One region of the Mesorhizobium sp. B2-4-13 genome, then DNA from elsewhere that is predicted to be linked to it. Evidence: predicted binding sites of a transcription regulator. Region 1 holds the regulator's gene; the other holds the start of a gene.

Evidence for each region. Region 1 encodes LexA, which represses DNA repair genes until DNA is damaged. Its sites were predicted from a motif close to TGTTCNNNNTGTGTTCNG; they were not measured.
Region 2: FJ936_RS27890 (sel1 repeat family protein) is a predicted target of LexA. The motif match lies at 3,954-3,971, and genes of this name have one in related genera.

The regions. Positions count from the first base shown of each region.
Region 1 covers NZ_VFVB01000004.1:593,572-601,066, forward strand. Annotated here, with positions in the region: gene FJ936_RS14800 (ComEC/Rec2 family competence protein) at 1-1,555, shown strand, start outside; gene lexA (transcriptional repressor LexA) at 1,549-2,292, opposite strand; gene FJ936_RS14810 (GntR family transcriptional regulator) at 2,703-3,476, opposite strand; gene FJ936_RS14815 (ABC transporter substrate-binding protein) at 3,627-4,613, shown strand; gene FJ936_RS14820 (ABC transporter ATP-binding protein) at 4,672-5,451, shown strand; gene FJ936_RS14825 (ABC transporter permease) at 5,457-6,380, shown strand; gene kynU (kynureninase) at 6,429-7,495, shown strand, end outside.
Region 2 covers NZ_VFVB01000013.1:182,858-190,352, forward strand. Annotated here, with positions in the region: gene FJ936_RS27870 (endonuclease/exonuclease/phosphatase family protein) at 1-993, opposite strand, end outside; gene FJ936_RS27875 (AMP nucleosidase) at 1,140-2,600, opposite strand; gene FJ936_RS27880 (hypothetical protein) at 2,718-2,912, opposite strand; gene FJ936_RS30630 (hypothetical protein) at 2,953-3,105, opposite strand; gene FJ936_RS27885 (DUF2147 domain-containing protein) at 3,314-3,655, opposite strand; gene FJ936_RS27890 (sel1 repeat family protein) at 4,095-4,361, shown strand; gene FJ936_RS27895 (branched-chain amino acid ABC transporter substrate-binding protein) at 4,789-5,910, shown strand; gene FJ936_RS27900 (acetyl/propionyl/methylcrotonyl-CoA carboxylase subunit alpha) at 5,984-7,495, opposite strand, start outside.

The sequences.
Region 1 (7,495 bases):
CAGGGGCAGCGTCGGCGGCGCTGAAGGCGAGATCGCGGCGGCGCTGATCGTCGGCGTGCGCGCCGGCATACCCGATGAAATCAATGAAGCGATGCGGCGTACCGGCATCTATCACATCATCTCTATTTCGGGACTGCATATGGCGCTTGTGGCCGGCACCATCATGGGTCTGCTGCGTGGTGCCTTCGCGCTGTTTCCAGACTTTTCCGCGCGCCGGCCGGTGAAGAAATACGCGGCCGCCGCCGCACTGTTCTCGATCGCGGCCTATCTCATCATTTCCGGTGTCGTCGTTGCGGCCGAACGCAGCTTCATCATGCTGGCGGTGATGCTGATTGCCGTCTTCTTCGATCGCGCTGCGCTGACCATGCGCAATCTGGCGATCTCGGCGATCGCCGTGATCCTGGTCTCGCCTCACGAGGTCGTCGGCCCGAGCTTTCAGATGTCGTTCGCCGCGACCGCGGCCCTGGTTGGCGCTTATGCCGGCTGGGCCGATCACCGTGCGGGAAAGACGCGGCCACCGCCGCCAAAGCGATCCCTGGCGGGGTTCCTGACGCGAAAATTCCTGCTGGCGACAGGAGGATTGGCCATGACGTCCATTATCGCCGGCAGCGCCACGGCACTGTTTGCCATCTGGCATTTCCAGCGGGTATCGCCGCTCAGCCTGTTCGCCAATCTGGCCGTGATGCCGATCGTGTCGGTCGTGATGTTCCTGGCCGTCGCCAGCGCCCTGCTGATGCCATTCGGACTGGATTGGCCGGCTCTCTATCTCATGGGCAAGGGCCTGACAGCAATGATCGCCGTGTCGGCGTGGATATCGGAGCGCTCTCCGGTCGATGGAGTCGGGCTGATTTCGCAGCAATCCGTGCTGCTGGTCACCGTCGCGCTGGTTATCGCGACGATGGCGACGACATGGCTGCGGCTCGCGGCGCTGCCATTCGCGCTTGCCGGCCTGTTGACTGTGTCGCATACGCGCGCGCCCGATGTGCTGATCTCGGAAGATGCGCGGCTGGTCGCGCTGCCGATCGGCAATGGCGAACTGGCCGTCAACCGGGAACGTCCGAACGAATTCGCAACCGACAACTGGAAGCGCGCCCTGATCTCCGAAACAATCGTCAAACCGGAAATGTTCGACACGACAGACGGGCAATTCGATGTTGCCAGTCCCACCGACCTGCCGCTGGGATCGCCCTTCTACTGCCGCGAAGGCCTGTGCCTTGCCAGGCACCCTTCCGGCGCGATCATTGCCTATGTCGAGGACCGCAAGACCACCTGGAAAGCCTGCGCTTTCGCCGACCTGATCATCGTCAATGACGCAACCGCCTATGACGCCTGCCACAATCCACTGGTTCTCGTCGTCACCAAACGGCAGCTCGCCCGCAAGGGAAGCGCTGCCGTCTTCTTCAATCCCCAGTCGGCCACGACCCGGGCCGCGATCGCATTCGCCGTCGACGGACCATACCGGCCCTGGCACGAACAGCGAAAATTCTCACGCGAGGCGAGGGGGCTGCCGCCGTACAAAAAACCCGACAAGCCCGATAACAAGCCGGTTCAGTAGCGCCTGATCAATCCGACCAGCTTGCCTTGTACCTTGACCCTGTCCGGCCCGAAAATGCGCGTTTCGTAGGCTGGATTGGCGGCCTCGAGAGCGATCGAAGCGCCTTTGCGGCGGAACCGCTTCAGTGTCGCTTCCTCTTCGTCGACCAGTGCCACGATAATTTCGCCCGGGCTTGCCGTGTCGGCATTGCGGATAATGACCGTGTCTCCATCGAAGATACCAGCCTCGATCATCGAGTCGCCCTTGACCTCCAACGCATAGTGCTCGCCGCCCATGATCATGTCCGGCGGCACCGAGATCGAATGCGTCTGATGCTGGATGGCATCGATCGGCACACCGGCGGCGATACGGCCCATGACCGGGATGGACACGGCTGAAACCGCATCGTCGTCGTTGCCGGCCGCGGGCAGGCGCGAAGGCGCAGCGGCCGGCCTGATCTGGCGTCCGAGACTGCCTTGGCCAAGGCTGCCTTGGATGACGCTTGGCGAGAACTTCTTTGCCGCATTGAGGCCCGGCGCGATCGAGTCCGGCAGCCGCAGCACTTCCAGCGCGCGCGCCCGATTGGGTAGCCGGCGAATGAAGCCGCGCTCCTCCAGGGCCGTGATCAGGCGATGGATCCCCGACTTGGAGGCAAGATCGAGTGCTTCCTTCATCTCGTCGAAGGAAGGCGGTATCCCGCTTTCCTTGAGCCGTTCGTGGATGAACATCAGCAGTTCATGTTGCTTGCGTGTCAGCATGGCGGCCCCCAAGACATTGAACGAAAGGTTGAACCAGAATCGAAAAAACAAACCCAGAACAAACACTATCTGTTCCAGTTGTGTTCTGCAACCGTTTAAAGTTTAATGAATTTGTTAAGGGGTCTGAAGTTTTTTGCCCGCGACGGCGGGCAGCAACCAGTCCTTTCTGCCATCGGCAGGCGCATTGAAATCGTTTTGGTTAATGGCCTGTGGCCCATCCGCCGACGAGGCTTTGGCATCAGTTAGTTGGAAGGCTTCTCCTCGGAGGGACGTATAATTCGCGGAGCCATTATTCGCGGAACGAAACGAAACCAAAATGCCAACGATTGGTAGCTTCGGGCGGCCATGGATCCGGGCGTTCGGCGCACTCCGGCCAGCGCGTTCGAATAGGCGTCGCGGAAGCGCTGAAGTTATCCCGAACCCGCCTTCAAGCTGCCGGCGCGAGCGGCGTATCTGGTAGCGCCGCTGTCTTCGCTGTGGACATAGACGTGCAGTGTGTAGCCGATATGCGCCGTCATCAGCGCCTTGGCCCGCTCGATGTCACGGTCGAGCGCCGCTTCCATGATCGCGGTATGGTGTTCGATCGCAATCGCTTCGCGCAGCGCTTCGATTGCCTCTTCATAGCCATCCTTGAGGCCGGCCGCGGCCCGCAGTGTCGGCGCCAGACCAAGAAAGCGATGATGCCGGCGCAACTGATCCGAGATCGTCGAGCGGAACCGCAACAGCCAGTCGCATGTGGCGGCGCTCAGCAGCGCCGCATGGAAAGCCTCGTGGTTCTCGTCCCATCTGTCGACGGCCGCGTCCGAGGGATCGTCGACCGCCGTCTTGCAACGCGAGAGCCGGTAGTGGGCGGTGACCACGGCATCCTCCCACTCCCTACCGCCTTTTTCCATAGATTCGAGGAACAGGGGTATCTCGACCACCATCCTGGCGCGTGCCAGATCCTCCAGCTCGGCCCGCGACACCGGAGCCACGGCAAAACCACGATTGCTGATCGCGGTGACCAGGCGTTCGGCCTCGAGCCGCGACAGGGCTTCGCGCAACGGTGTCCAGCCGACGCCATAGGTGCCGCGCAGCGCACTCAGTTTGAGCGGGGCGCCGGGCATGAGGCGCGTGGTCAGGATGTCGCGCCGCAACAGCTGATAGGCGGCTTCCGTTTTTGTGGAACTCGTTTCATTCAGCATGGTGATCAATCCGTCGTCTGGCGAAAAGTATATATGATAGTGCGTCACAGCAACAATTATATATAATGTTTGACACAGACCAGCGGACTCACCATGATCGCCGTAGTAGCCGCGTTTCCAAGCGGCCCTGATCAAATCTGGGAGGAAATGATGTTGAAGTCGAAATCCGCTTGGTTGTCGGGCTTGGCCCTGGCAGGCGCATTGATGGTCAGTGCCGGCAGTGCCGCGGCCGATCAGATCCGTATCGGCATTGCCAATTTCGGCGAGCATCCGCAATTGAACGCCGCCATAGCCGGCTTCAAGAAGGCGCTGACGGATAATGGCTTCGTCGAGGGTAAGGACGTCGTCTACACGGAGAGCCACACCAATTTCGATGCATCGCTGGTGCCGCAGATGATCGCCAAGCTGCAGGCCGAGCAGCCCAAGCTGATCTACACCATCACCACGCCGGTATCGCAGATCGCCAAGAAAGCGCTTGCCGGTTCCGGCATTCCGATCGTTTTTGCCGCGGTCACCGATCCGGTGGCGGCCAAGCTGGTGCCGTCATGGGACGCCGGAGACGAAGGCATGACCGGCGCCAGCGATCTGCAGGACGTCGCCGCGGTGATGGCCTTCACCAAGAAGCTGCTGCCGAACGCCAAGCGCTTCGGCGTGCCTTATAATCCCGGTGAGGCCAATGACGTTGCCTTGGTCGAAAAGATCAAGGCGGCGGCACCGGCCGCCGGTTTCGAGGTGGTGGAGGTCGGCATCGACAACGTCAATGACATCCAGCAACGCATCGCTTCGCTCGCCGGCAAGGCCGACGTGATCTACGGCCCGGCCTCGAACCTGATCCAGCCGGCGATCGCCGCTGTCTCCGCGGCCGCGCGCCAGGCCGGTATCCCGGTCGTCAACTCCGATGACAGTGCGGTCCGTAACGGCACCGTGCCGGCGAGCTTCGCGGTCAATTACACGCAGGTCGGCGTCAACGCCGGCAACATCGCCGCCGAGATCCTCAAGGGCAAGGATCCTAAGACGATCGCGCCGTCGCGCCCGGCCTACAAGGACCACATGGCAACGATCTCGCGCAAGGCGATGGCCGCGTTCGGCATCGAGATACCGGCTTCAATGGCCGATTGCGGCTGCATCGTCGACTAACATCGGAACTGCTGGGGTGACGGCGTCGGCGCCGTCATCCCGAGGTCAGGGAGAAACGATGCTCGAGATTCGATCCGCGCGCAAAGTGTTCTACAAGGGCCAGGCCGACGAGAAGGTCGCGCTGGACGGTCTCAGCCTGTCCTTGGCCACCGGAGAGTTCGGCATCGTCATCGGCTCCAACGGGGCCGGCAAGAGCAGCATGCTCAACGCCATTTCCGGCGCCCTGATCCTCGATTCCGGCCAGATCCTGATCAACGGCGCCGACGTGACTGCAATGCCGGTGCACAAGCGCGCCGCGAAACTGGCGCGCGTGTTCCAGGACCCGATGCGCGGCACCGCCGCCAGCATGACGGTTGCGGAAAACATGCTGCTGGCCGATTTGCGCAGCCAAAAGCGCACCTTGCGCCCGGGGCTGAACACCACCCGGCTTGCATCCTACAGGGAACGCCTGTCGATCCTGGGTCTCGGTCTGGAAAATCGTCTCGACACGCGTGTCGACCTGCTCTCCGGCGGGCAGCGGCAATCCTTGTCGCTGATCATGGCGGTCGGCGGATCGCCGGACTTGCTGCTGCTCGACGAGCACACCGCGGCCCTCGACCCGCGCACGGCCGAAATCGTCATGCAAGCGACCGTGCGCGCCGTCAACGCGCTGAAACTGACGACTTTGATGGTGACCCACAACATGCAACACGCCGTCGATTATGGCAGCCGGGTGATCATGCTCGATGCGGGCCGGGTGCTCCTGGAAGTCGCCGGGCAGGAGAAGGCGAGGGTCACGGTTATCGATCTGATCGGCCATTTCTCCGTCAAGACCGATCGCATGTTGCTGGCGAGCTGATCATCATGGGTTTTGTTGGGAACGTTCTCACCAGCTTCGTCGCGATCATGCCGGTCACCCTGGCGCAAAGCCTGATCCTGGCCTTTGTCGTGCTCGGGATCATGATCCCGTTTCGCATGCTGAATTTTCCCGATCTCACCAGCGAAGGCGCTTTTCCGCTGGGCGGCTGCGTCTGCGGCGTTCTCCTTGCCGCCGGCGCATCGCCGCTGATGGGCGTTGCTGCCGCCCTTGTCGCTGGCTTCGCGGCGGGGTGCTGCACCGCCTTCATCCATCTGCGCTTCCGCATCCACACGCTGCTTGCGGGCATCCTGATGATGACGATGCTCTACAGCATCAACCTTCGCATTATGGGCAAGTCCAACCTGTCCGTCTTCGGTTCGCCCTCGGTGTTCGACTGGGTGCCGTTCGCGCGGCCGGGTTTCCCCGCCAGCAAGATCGTCGTCGCGGGTCTCCTCGCGCTTGCCGCCTTCATGCTGCTCTACATGTTCTTCAGGACCGAGAAGGGGACTGCCGTGCGCGCCGTGGGCGCCAATCCTGACATGGCCGAGGCGCAAGGCATCAATGTCTGGGCCGCGACCATAGGCGGTGTCGGGCTGGCCAGCGCTTTTTCGGCGTCAAGCGGTGCGCTGATGGTGCAGTCGCAAGGCTTCGCCGACGTCAATATGGGCCTGGGAATTCTCATCAACGGCCTTGCCGCGCTGATGATCGGCGAAGCCGTCGTCGGCAAGCAGACGGTGTGGCGGCAATTGCTGGCGCCCTTCGCCGGCGCGATCATCTACTACCAGCTGGTGTCGTTCTGCCTTGCGGCCGGCATGCCGCCGCCTGACCTGAAGCTTGCCACGGGCCTGTTCGTGCTGGCCATGCTTGCCTTGCCCAGCCTCAAGCGCAGCCGGGGGTCCGCACCGGTTCGCGAAGCGATTCGTGAGTAACCCGGCGTGAATGACCAAGGCGTGAATAACCAGGGAATGTCACAAATGATGCCTACGACGCTCGATCTCGCAGCCGTCGAAGCCATGGATGCGGCGGACCCGCTGCGTGCCATGCGCGACCGGTTCATCTTGCCGGAAGGCGTGATCTATCTCGACGGCAATTCACTCGGCGCCGCGGCACCCGCCGTCTTCGACGAGCTGCGGAAAGCCGCGACCCAGGAGTGGGCGCAGGATCTGATCCGTGCCTGGAACACCGCCGGCTGGTTCGACATGCCGGTCGCGCTCGGCGACCAACTGGGGCGGCTGATAGGCGCGGCGACCGGCCAGACGGTGGTCTGCGATACGACCTCGATCAACATCTACAAGGTGCTGCATGCCGCACTCGGCATGCGGCCGGACCGCTCGGTCATCGTCGCCGAGGGCGACAGCTTTCCAACCGATCTCTACATGGCCGAAGGCGTGGCCTCGACGCGCCCCGGCACGGTGTTGCGGCTTGAAGGCGTTGATGCGCCGACCATTGAGGAGCTGATCGACGAACGCGTTGCGGTCATCCTGGTCAACCACGTCAACTACAAGTCCGGCCAGCTGCGCGACATGGCGGCACTGACATGCAAGGCCCATCAGGTCGGAGCGCTGATCGTCTGGGATCTCTGCCACACCGCCGGCGCGCTGCCTGTCGAGCTCGACAGCGCCAATGCCGATTTCGCCATCGGCTGCACCTACAAATATCTCAATGGCGGCCCGGGCGCGCCGGCCTTCATCTACGCCGCCGAGCGTCATCACGATAAAGTCCAGCAGCCGCTCAGCGGTTGGTGGGGCCATGCGCGGCCCTTCGCCTTCGAGCAGGGTTATGCGGCCGGCAGCGGTATCCGCCGGTTCCTGTGCGGCACGCAGCCGGTGTTATCGATGCGGGCGCTGAAGGGGGCGCTGGATATCTGGGACGATGTCGACATGGCGACGGTGCGCAAGAAGAGCATCGCGCTCACCGACCTGTTCATCCAGCTCGTCGAGACCAGATGCGGCGCCTACGGCCTGGAGCTGGAAAGCCCGCGCGACGGCAATCAGCGTGGCAGCCAGGTGTCCTTCCTCCATCCCAACGGTTACCAGGTGATGCG
Region 2 (7,495 bases), on a different contig from region 1:
AGGCAAATCGTGCGCCGCGAGCGCGGTGGCGTGCCCATCCTCAGGCTGTTTCTCATCGGACCGGACCAAAAATTCGACCAGCAGCGGCAGGTGGTCGGAGCCGGCATCTTCCAGCCGCGTCGAAGACAGGATCGTCACGCCGCCTTTGCTGAACACCTGGTCGATCGGCAGGCCTGCATAGCGGCGCAGGAAGTCCGGCAGTGTCCGGTGGATCCAGGTCGGGCCGGCGGAAGGCATGAGTGTCAGCCCGCCGAGAGCCGCGACCCGCCGCACCGCGGCACTCCACGGCACGGCGTTGCAATCGCCTGCCATGATCGCGGTCTCGCCGAGCGCGGCCAGTGGCTGCGCCAGTTCGCCGATCTGCCAGTATTGCTCCTTCGGCCAGGGCCAGCTCAAATGAATCGCGGCGACATCGACATCGGTGCCGCCGAAGTCGACCGTGGCGATAGCCATCGCGCCGCGCGGCTCGCAGCGCGGCGCGGCGTCGGCGGCAAAGGGCCGGCGCGACAGCAGCGCCACGCCGAACATGCCGTTTGGGTAGGGGCAGAGGATTCGGTAGGGGTAGGCACTGGCGATGTAGCCAAGCTCGGTCGTCCACATCTGCGACACCTCGTCGAGCGTGATCACGTCCGGATTGGTGCGGCCGATCAGTGAGAGCACTTTCTTCGGTGTCGCGTTGTTGAAGCGCAGATTCATCTGCAGCAGGCTGTAGACGATCTGGCCGGTCGGCTTGGCGGCCGCCTGTTGTGGCCACCATTTGGGCAGCGCACCCGTCGTTGTGGCCAGGCAGAAAATGGCGAAAAGCAGTCCACCCGCCGCTTGCAGCCGAAACGAGCTGGCGAGCAGCGGCAGCGCCAGAAGTGCCATCAGCACGCTGAGATGAATGCGGAAATGCGAGAAGGAATCGAACGCCGGGTGCAGTGCGCCGAAAAATCCGGCCAACAAAGCGGCCGACAATGCCGTCATCGCCAGGAATGCCAGCCCAGCCGTCATATTCAAGCGCGCGCCTGTTGCCATTGAGGTCGTGTCTGCGAGGTTGTATCCGCTGAATGCCGCCTGTCGGTCCGTTCGATTTGCTTATCGGCCAAATTGCGGTCTGAGCAAGACGACGAATTGCCTCGCCGAGGCTTCGCGGTCGCCTACTGGAATGCCGTTTCCGAAAAGCTCCGGAGCTTGCGCGAATGCAGCCGCTCCATCGGCATCTCCGCCAGCTTCTCCATCGCCCTGATGCCGATAGTCAGGTGCTGCGCCACCTGCCGCTTGTAGAATTCGGTTGCCATGCCAGGCAGCTTCAACTCGCCATGCAGCGGCTTGTCGGAAACGCACAGCAGCGTGCCGTAGGGGACGCGGAAGCGGAAGCCATTGGCGGCGATGGTCGCCGATTCCATGTCGAGCGCAATGGCGCGCGACTGCGACAGCCGCTGCACCGGTCCGCGCTGGTCGCGCAGTTCCCAGTTGCGGTTGTCGATGGTGGCGACGGTGCCGGTACGCATGATGCGCTTCAAATCATAGCCCGACAGGCCGGTGACCTCGGCGACGGCTTCCTGCAGCGCGACCTGGATCTCGGCCAACGGCGGGATCGGCACCCAGACCGGAAGATCGTCGTCCAGCACGTGGTCCTCGCGCACATAGGCATGCGCGAGCACATAGTCGCCGAGCGCCTGGGTGTTGCGCAGCCCGGCGCAGTGACCAAGCATCACCCAGGCATGTGGCCGAAGCACAGCGATATGATCGGTGATGGTCTTGGCGTTGGAAGGACCCACGCCGATATTGACCATGGTGATGCCGCCATGGTTCGGCTTCTTCAGATGGTAGGCAGGCATCTGCGGCAGGCGCTGTGGCGCTACGCCTTCGCTGGGCGCGCTCTGCCCGGCCCGGGTGATAACGTTGCCAGGTTCGACAAATTCCGTGTAGCCGTCACCGCCCTTTTCCATCAGGTCGCGGGCGCGGGCGACGAACTCGTCGATATAGAACTGATAGTTGGTGAACAGCACGAAGTTCTGGAAATGCTGCGGGCTGGTTGCGGTGTAGTGCGTCATGCGGTGCAGCGAATAGTCGATGCGCTGCGCCGTAAACGGCGCCAGCGGCCGGGGCTCGCCGAAGGCCACTTCGAACGTGCCATTGGCGATCTGATCGTCGGTGCCGTCGAGATCCGGCACGTCGAACAGGTCGCGGATCGGCCGCTTGATGCGTTCGGCATCGGCGCCGTCAACATAGGTGCCTTCCAGAAAAGCGAAATGCAGCGGGATCGGCGTGGTCGATTCCGAGACGGCTACCGACACGCCGTGATTGCGCATGATCAGCCGAAGCTGCTCGATGAGGTAGGTCTCGAACAGGTCCGGCTGGGTAACCGTGGTGGCGAAATGACCTGGTGTTGGCATGTGGCCATAGGCCTGGCGCGAATCGACCTGGGTGAACGAACTCGTGGTGACGCCGATCTCGGGGTAGAAGGCCCGGTAGCGCTTGCTGCTGTCGCCGCCGGCGGCTAGGGCCGCGAAGGAATCGCGCAGAAACTTGGTATTGCGGTCGTAGAGCACCTGCAGCGCGGCAACGGCCTTTTCGGCGTTATCGAAGCTTTGCCGGCCAAAGGGCTCGGGCATGACGACAGATTCGATGGCTTGGGGATAGATTCGCTTTTCCATGGCTCAATATAGAGACTTGGACGGGCGGTTGGGAGGGGGCTCGCCGCCGAAGGCGCTCAAAGCGCCCTTTTTTCTTCAACCCCGCTGCAGGCTGACCAGCAGCACGAACCCGACGCCGGACTTTCTGAGCGCCGGCGCCTCGATCGTCGAGCCGCTATCGGCACGCATCATCGGCACCGCCAGGACCGGAGCGGCCAGCAGCATCAGGATGAGCGCCGCCCGCGGCAGGAGCCGGAGGGTCTTGGAGAGGTTGGCGGCGATGCGGTTCATGATCTCTGGGCTTTTCTTTTCGAGGTCCGGGTTCTCTGTTTCAGTGACGAAAATCGGTCGGGCAGGCGAGGTGGCACATTCTGGTGGCGTCGTCCCAGGAGCGCGAACGGCCCGCTTCGGCGACGAGGATGGCGAAGAACATTCCAAACAGGCTCATCAGCAGGCAGACGATGGTGAAGCGGCGAGCAAGCATTGGGTCCGTGTCTCCTTCAACACGCATGAGAATGCCCTGACGCCTCTGAACCGGCTCTGATGCCGGCGTTCATCTGCCGTTCAAATTGATTGAAGGGATGTTGACTGGGTTGCGGCAACCAGAATGCCGACCGAGCGCTGCCTGCTCATCGCCAAAACGGAAACGGGGCCCGCCAGGCCCCGTTTAGAGATCACACGGAAATGGTCGCTTAGAGTTTGTGCCAGGTCTGGCTCTTGCAGATCAGTCCGCCGAGCACGCAACCGCTCATCTTGAGCGAGGCGCCCGACAAGGTTGCCTTGCCCGAATAGGTCTTGTCATTTGCCGGATCGGTGATGTTGCCGGTGTATTTGTTGTCGCCGGCCGCCTTGAGCGAGCCGATGGTCTTGCCGGCATATTTGCCTGATTTGAGCGTGATGGAGAACGAGCTGCTGCCTGAAATGGCAGCGGTGTCGCCGGCTTGCGTTTTCCAGTTGCCCTCGATCGGATCGGCCCACGCCGCGCCGCTCAGGATCAAAGTGGCCGCCAGGGCCAGGCTCACTTTTCGAGACATGTCTTCCTCCCTTTGGATAGCCGGCCGAATGCTCCGCCTCGCCGGTCTGCCGCTTACGCAAACGTAAGCTAATCCAGCTTCCGTCAAAACGAAAGCGGTGCCGCGACGGAAGGTTTTGGCATTTCGAAAGCGCCTGAATTCGCCCTGTCGGCCCGGAAATGAAAACGACCAGCGCCTCGTGTTTGCTTTCTAGGGTTAGCAGAGTGTTGACCGCGCGCTCGAAAATTTTCGTCAAATTTGGCGAAAACCAGCTGAATTGCTGGCTTCGTATCCTTAACGAATTTTCGCGTTTACCTCTTGTTTTAGCTTTGTTTTCCTCAAATTAAGCACGCCATTTAACGACGGATTCAAGCCTGCGCGGCATTCTCGAAAGCATCGAAAGAGCGGCCCGGACAAGACGAACGGAGGCAGCTCTCGGGAGCCAGACAGGGGACTAAAAATGGCACGTTTTGAAATGCTTGAAGCAGGCTTCGGCGCCATGGGGGCAACTGCCCAGGCCGACATTCTTTTCGAATTGGGCATGATGTATGCGACCGGCCGCGATTGCGAAACCGACGTCGTTGCCGCCCACAAATGGTTCAACATCGCCGCCATCAAGGGATCGGCCCGCGCCGCCGAGTTGCGCTCGGAACTCTCGGCGGCCATGTCGAAGGTCGAGATCGCCAAGGCGCTGCGCGAAGCCCGCGAATGGATGACCATGCACTGAGTTCCGCCAGACGGGGACGCTCCGGCCAAGACCGCAGAAAGACGGTCGGGCCAACAGGGAAAAGGCTGCGCAGACAGCCAGGCCACGGCCATCGACAACGAGAATGCGGCACGCCGACAGGTCCAAGCCGCGCGACGGACCATGATCCCGAAGACTCCGGTTTTCGGAAGGATCATGGCCAACAGGAAGACAGGGAAGGTGGGTTGGGTTCACAGCGCGGGGGCGCCGGGGAAACAGCCTGACCGGCAAAAAAAGCCACGACCGGCCGGAACAAGGCTGGCGTGGCTTTTTGCGTGGATGAGGCCGCGCAGGCCCAATCGAGTGGCGCCAATGCGCCTAGACAGGTCCGATGAAGGATGAAATTGTCCCGCCTCTCTGGAAGAAGCGCGGCCGGGCGGCCGCGCGTGAGTGGAGGAGTTCTATTGTCATGAAAAAAATGAGTGTTTTGAGCGCGGCCATTTTCGGCCTGATGATGAGCGCGCCGGTCGCGTTCGCCGATGACATCACCATCTCGGTGGTCGGCCCGATGACCGGACAGCTCGCCACCATCGGCGATCAGTTCAAGCAGGGCGCACAGGCCGCCGCCGATGCCATCAACGCGGCTGGCGGCGTCAACGGTTCCCAGATCAAGCTCGACATCGAGGACGACCAGTGCGATCCCAAGCAGGCGGTGTCGGTCGCCAATCGCATCGTCGCCAACAGCGTCAAGTTCATCGACGGGCATGCCTGCTCGGGTTCCAGCATTCCGGCCTCGGCGGTCTATGCCGAAGCCGGCGCGCTGATGATGAGCCCGGCTTCCTCGAACCCGGTGCTGACCGATGCGGCCGCCAAGGCCGGCTGGTCGACGATCATGCGTCTCTATACGCGTGACGACGCACAGGGCGCCTTCATCGGCCCGTGGATCGCCAAGAAATACGCCGGCAAGAACGTCGTCATCCTGCACGACAAGAGCGCTTACGGCCAGGGCGTGGCTGATGCCGTCAAGGCGACCATGAATGCCGGTGGCCTCAAGGAGGTCTATTATGACGCCATCAACCCCGGCGAGAAGGACTATTCGGCGCTTGTCACCAAGCTGAAGGATCTCAAGGCTGATGTCGTCTATTTCGGCGGCTACCACCCCGAGGCGGGCCTGATCCTGCGTCAGTCGGCCGAACAGAATTTCAAGTTCCAGCTGATCATGCCGGACTCGATCGCGTCGCCGGAATTCTGGCAGGTTGCCGGCCCGGCCGGCGAGGGCACGATGTTCGTGTTCCCGTCGGATCCGCAGGCAAAGCCGGAAGCCAAGGCAGCCGTCGAAAAGATCAAGGCCGGCGGCTTCGTGCCGGAAGGCTTCACGCTGTTCTCCTATGCCGTGGTCCAGGCATTCGCCGAAGGCATCAAGCGTGCTGGCAGCGATGATCCGGCCAAGGTTGCCGAGGCGCTGAAGAATGGCACGGCGATCAGCACCGTTGTCGGCGACGTCACCTTCGACGAGAAGGGCGACCTCAAGAATGCCAGCTACGACATCAACCAGTGGCATGACGGCAAGTACGCGCCGATCGCGCAGTAATCGCCCTGGCACTCGGGTAATCCAAGGGAATGGCCGGGTTCGTCCCGGCCATTTCAGTTTGCGGTCGCTCCTTCTATCCGCCGGCGGCCGCGGTGCATGCGTTCTGGTCCTCGGCGAACCGCACCAGCACCGCGCCGTCGGTGACCTGTGCGCCTTCCCCGGCGATCTCGGCGATCACCCCGTCATGCGGGGCGGCGATGGTGTGCTCCATCTTCATCGCCTCGAGGATCAGCAGAGGTTGCCCTTTGATCACAGCGTCGCCTTTCGCCACGCGCACAAGCTTGACCAGGCCCGGCATCGGCGCGCGCAGGCTGCCGGTGGCCGCTTCATCGCTCCTGGCCAAGGGGTCCGGCACCGCGAAAGTATAGCCGACGGCGCCTTCGAACACCGTGATGTGGCCAGGCCAGCGGGCGAGGCGGGGAACGGTGCGAATATCATGCGAACTGGTGCTGTCATAAGGCGCATCGAGCGCCACCTGGAAGCGCCCGTCCGATCGCACTGAAATCTTTGCCTGAATGGCTTCATCGCCGAACGTCAGCCGCATGCGCCGCGCCACGCCGTGGAAATGCGCATAGCCGGCGAGTGCCGACCATGGGTCGTTCGACGGCGGCAATGCTCCGGCACCCGAGGCCGCCATGGCGGCAGCCGAGATGATCTCGCCGGTCGGCGGTGCGACCGCCGTCAACGCCTCCTGGTGTCTGCCAATCAGGCCGGTATCGATGTCTTCAGCCGCAAAATCCGGATCGGCGGCAAGAGCGGCAAGAAAAGCGGTGTTGACGGTGGAGCCGGCAATCTCGGTTTGCGCGAGCGCGGTGCGGAGCGCTTCCAGCGCCTGCCGTCTGTCTCCGGCATGAACGACCAGCTTCGCGATCATCGGGTCGTAGTAGGGCGAGATGGCATCGCCAGCCCGCACGCCGGTCTCGATGCGCATCGCGGCGCCTTCGGGGACAACGTCCGGAAATCTAAGGTGGTGCAGCGTGCCTGTCGCCGGCAGAAACCCCTTGGCCGCATCCTCGGCATAGATGCGCGCCTCGAAAGCATGGCCGCAAAGCGTGATCTCGCTCTGTGTCTTCGGCAGTTTTTCGCCGCTGGCGACCCGTAACTGCCATTCGACGAGATCGGTGCCGGTGACCATCTCGGTGACCGGATGCTCTACCTGCAGCCGGGTGTTCATTTCCATGAACCAGAAGCGATCGGCCTCGAGGCCTTGCGAGGCGTCGACGATGAATTCGATGGTGCCGGCGCCGGAGTAGTTGATTGCCTTGGCGGCTTTTACCGCCGCCTCGGTCATTGCCTTGCGCAAAGCCGGCGTCATGCCGGGGGCGGGGGCCTCCTCGATTACCTTCTGATGGCGGCGTTGCGCCGAACAGTCGCGCTCGTAGAGATGCACCGCATTGCCGAAATTGTCGCCGAACACCTGCACTTCGATATGGCGCGGCTTGTCGACATATTTCTCGACCAGCACGCGGTCGTCGCCGAAAGCGGCCTTTGCTTCGCGCCGGGCGCTGGAGAGTGCCTCGGAAAAGTCATCGGGATGCTCGACGCGGCGCATGCCCTTGCCACCGCCGCCAGCGCGCGCCTTGAT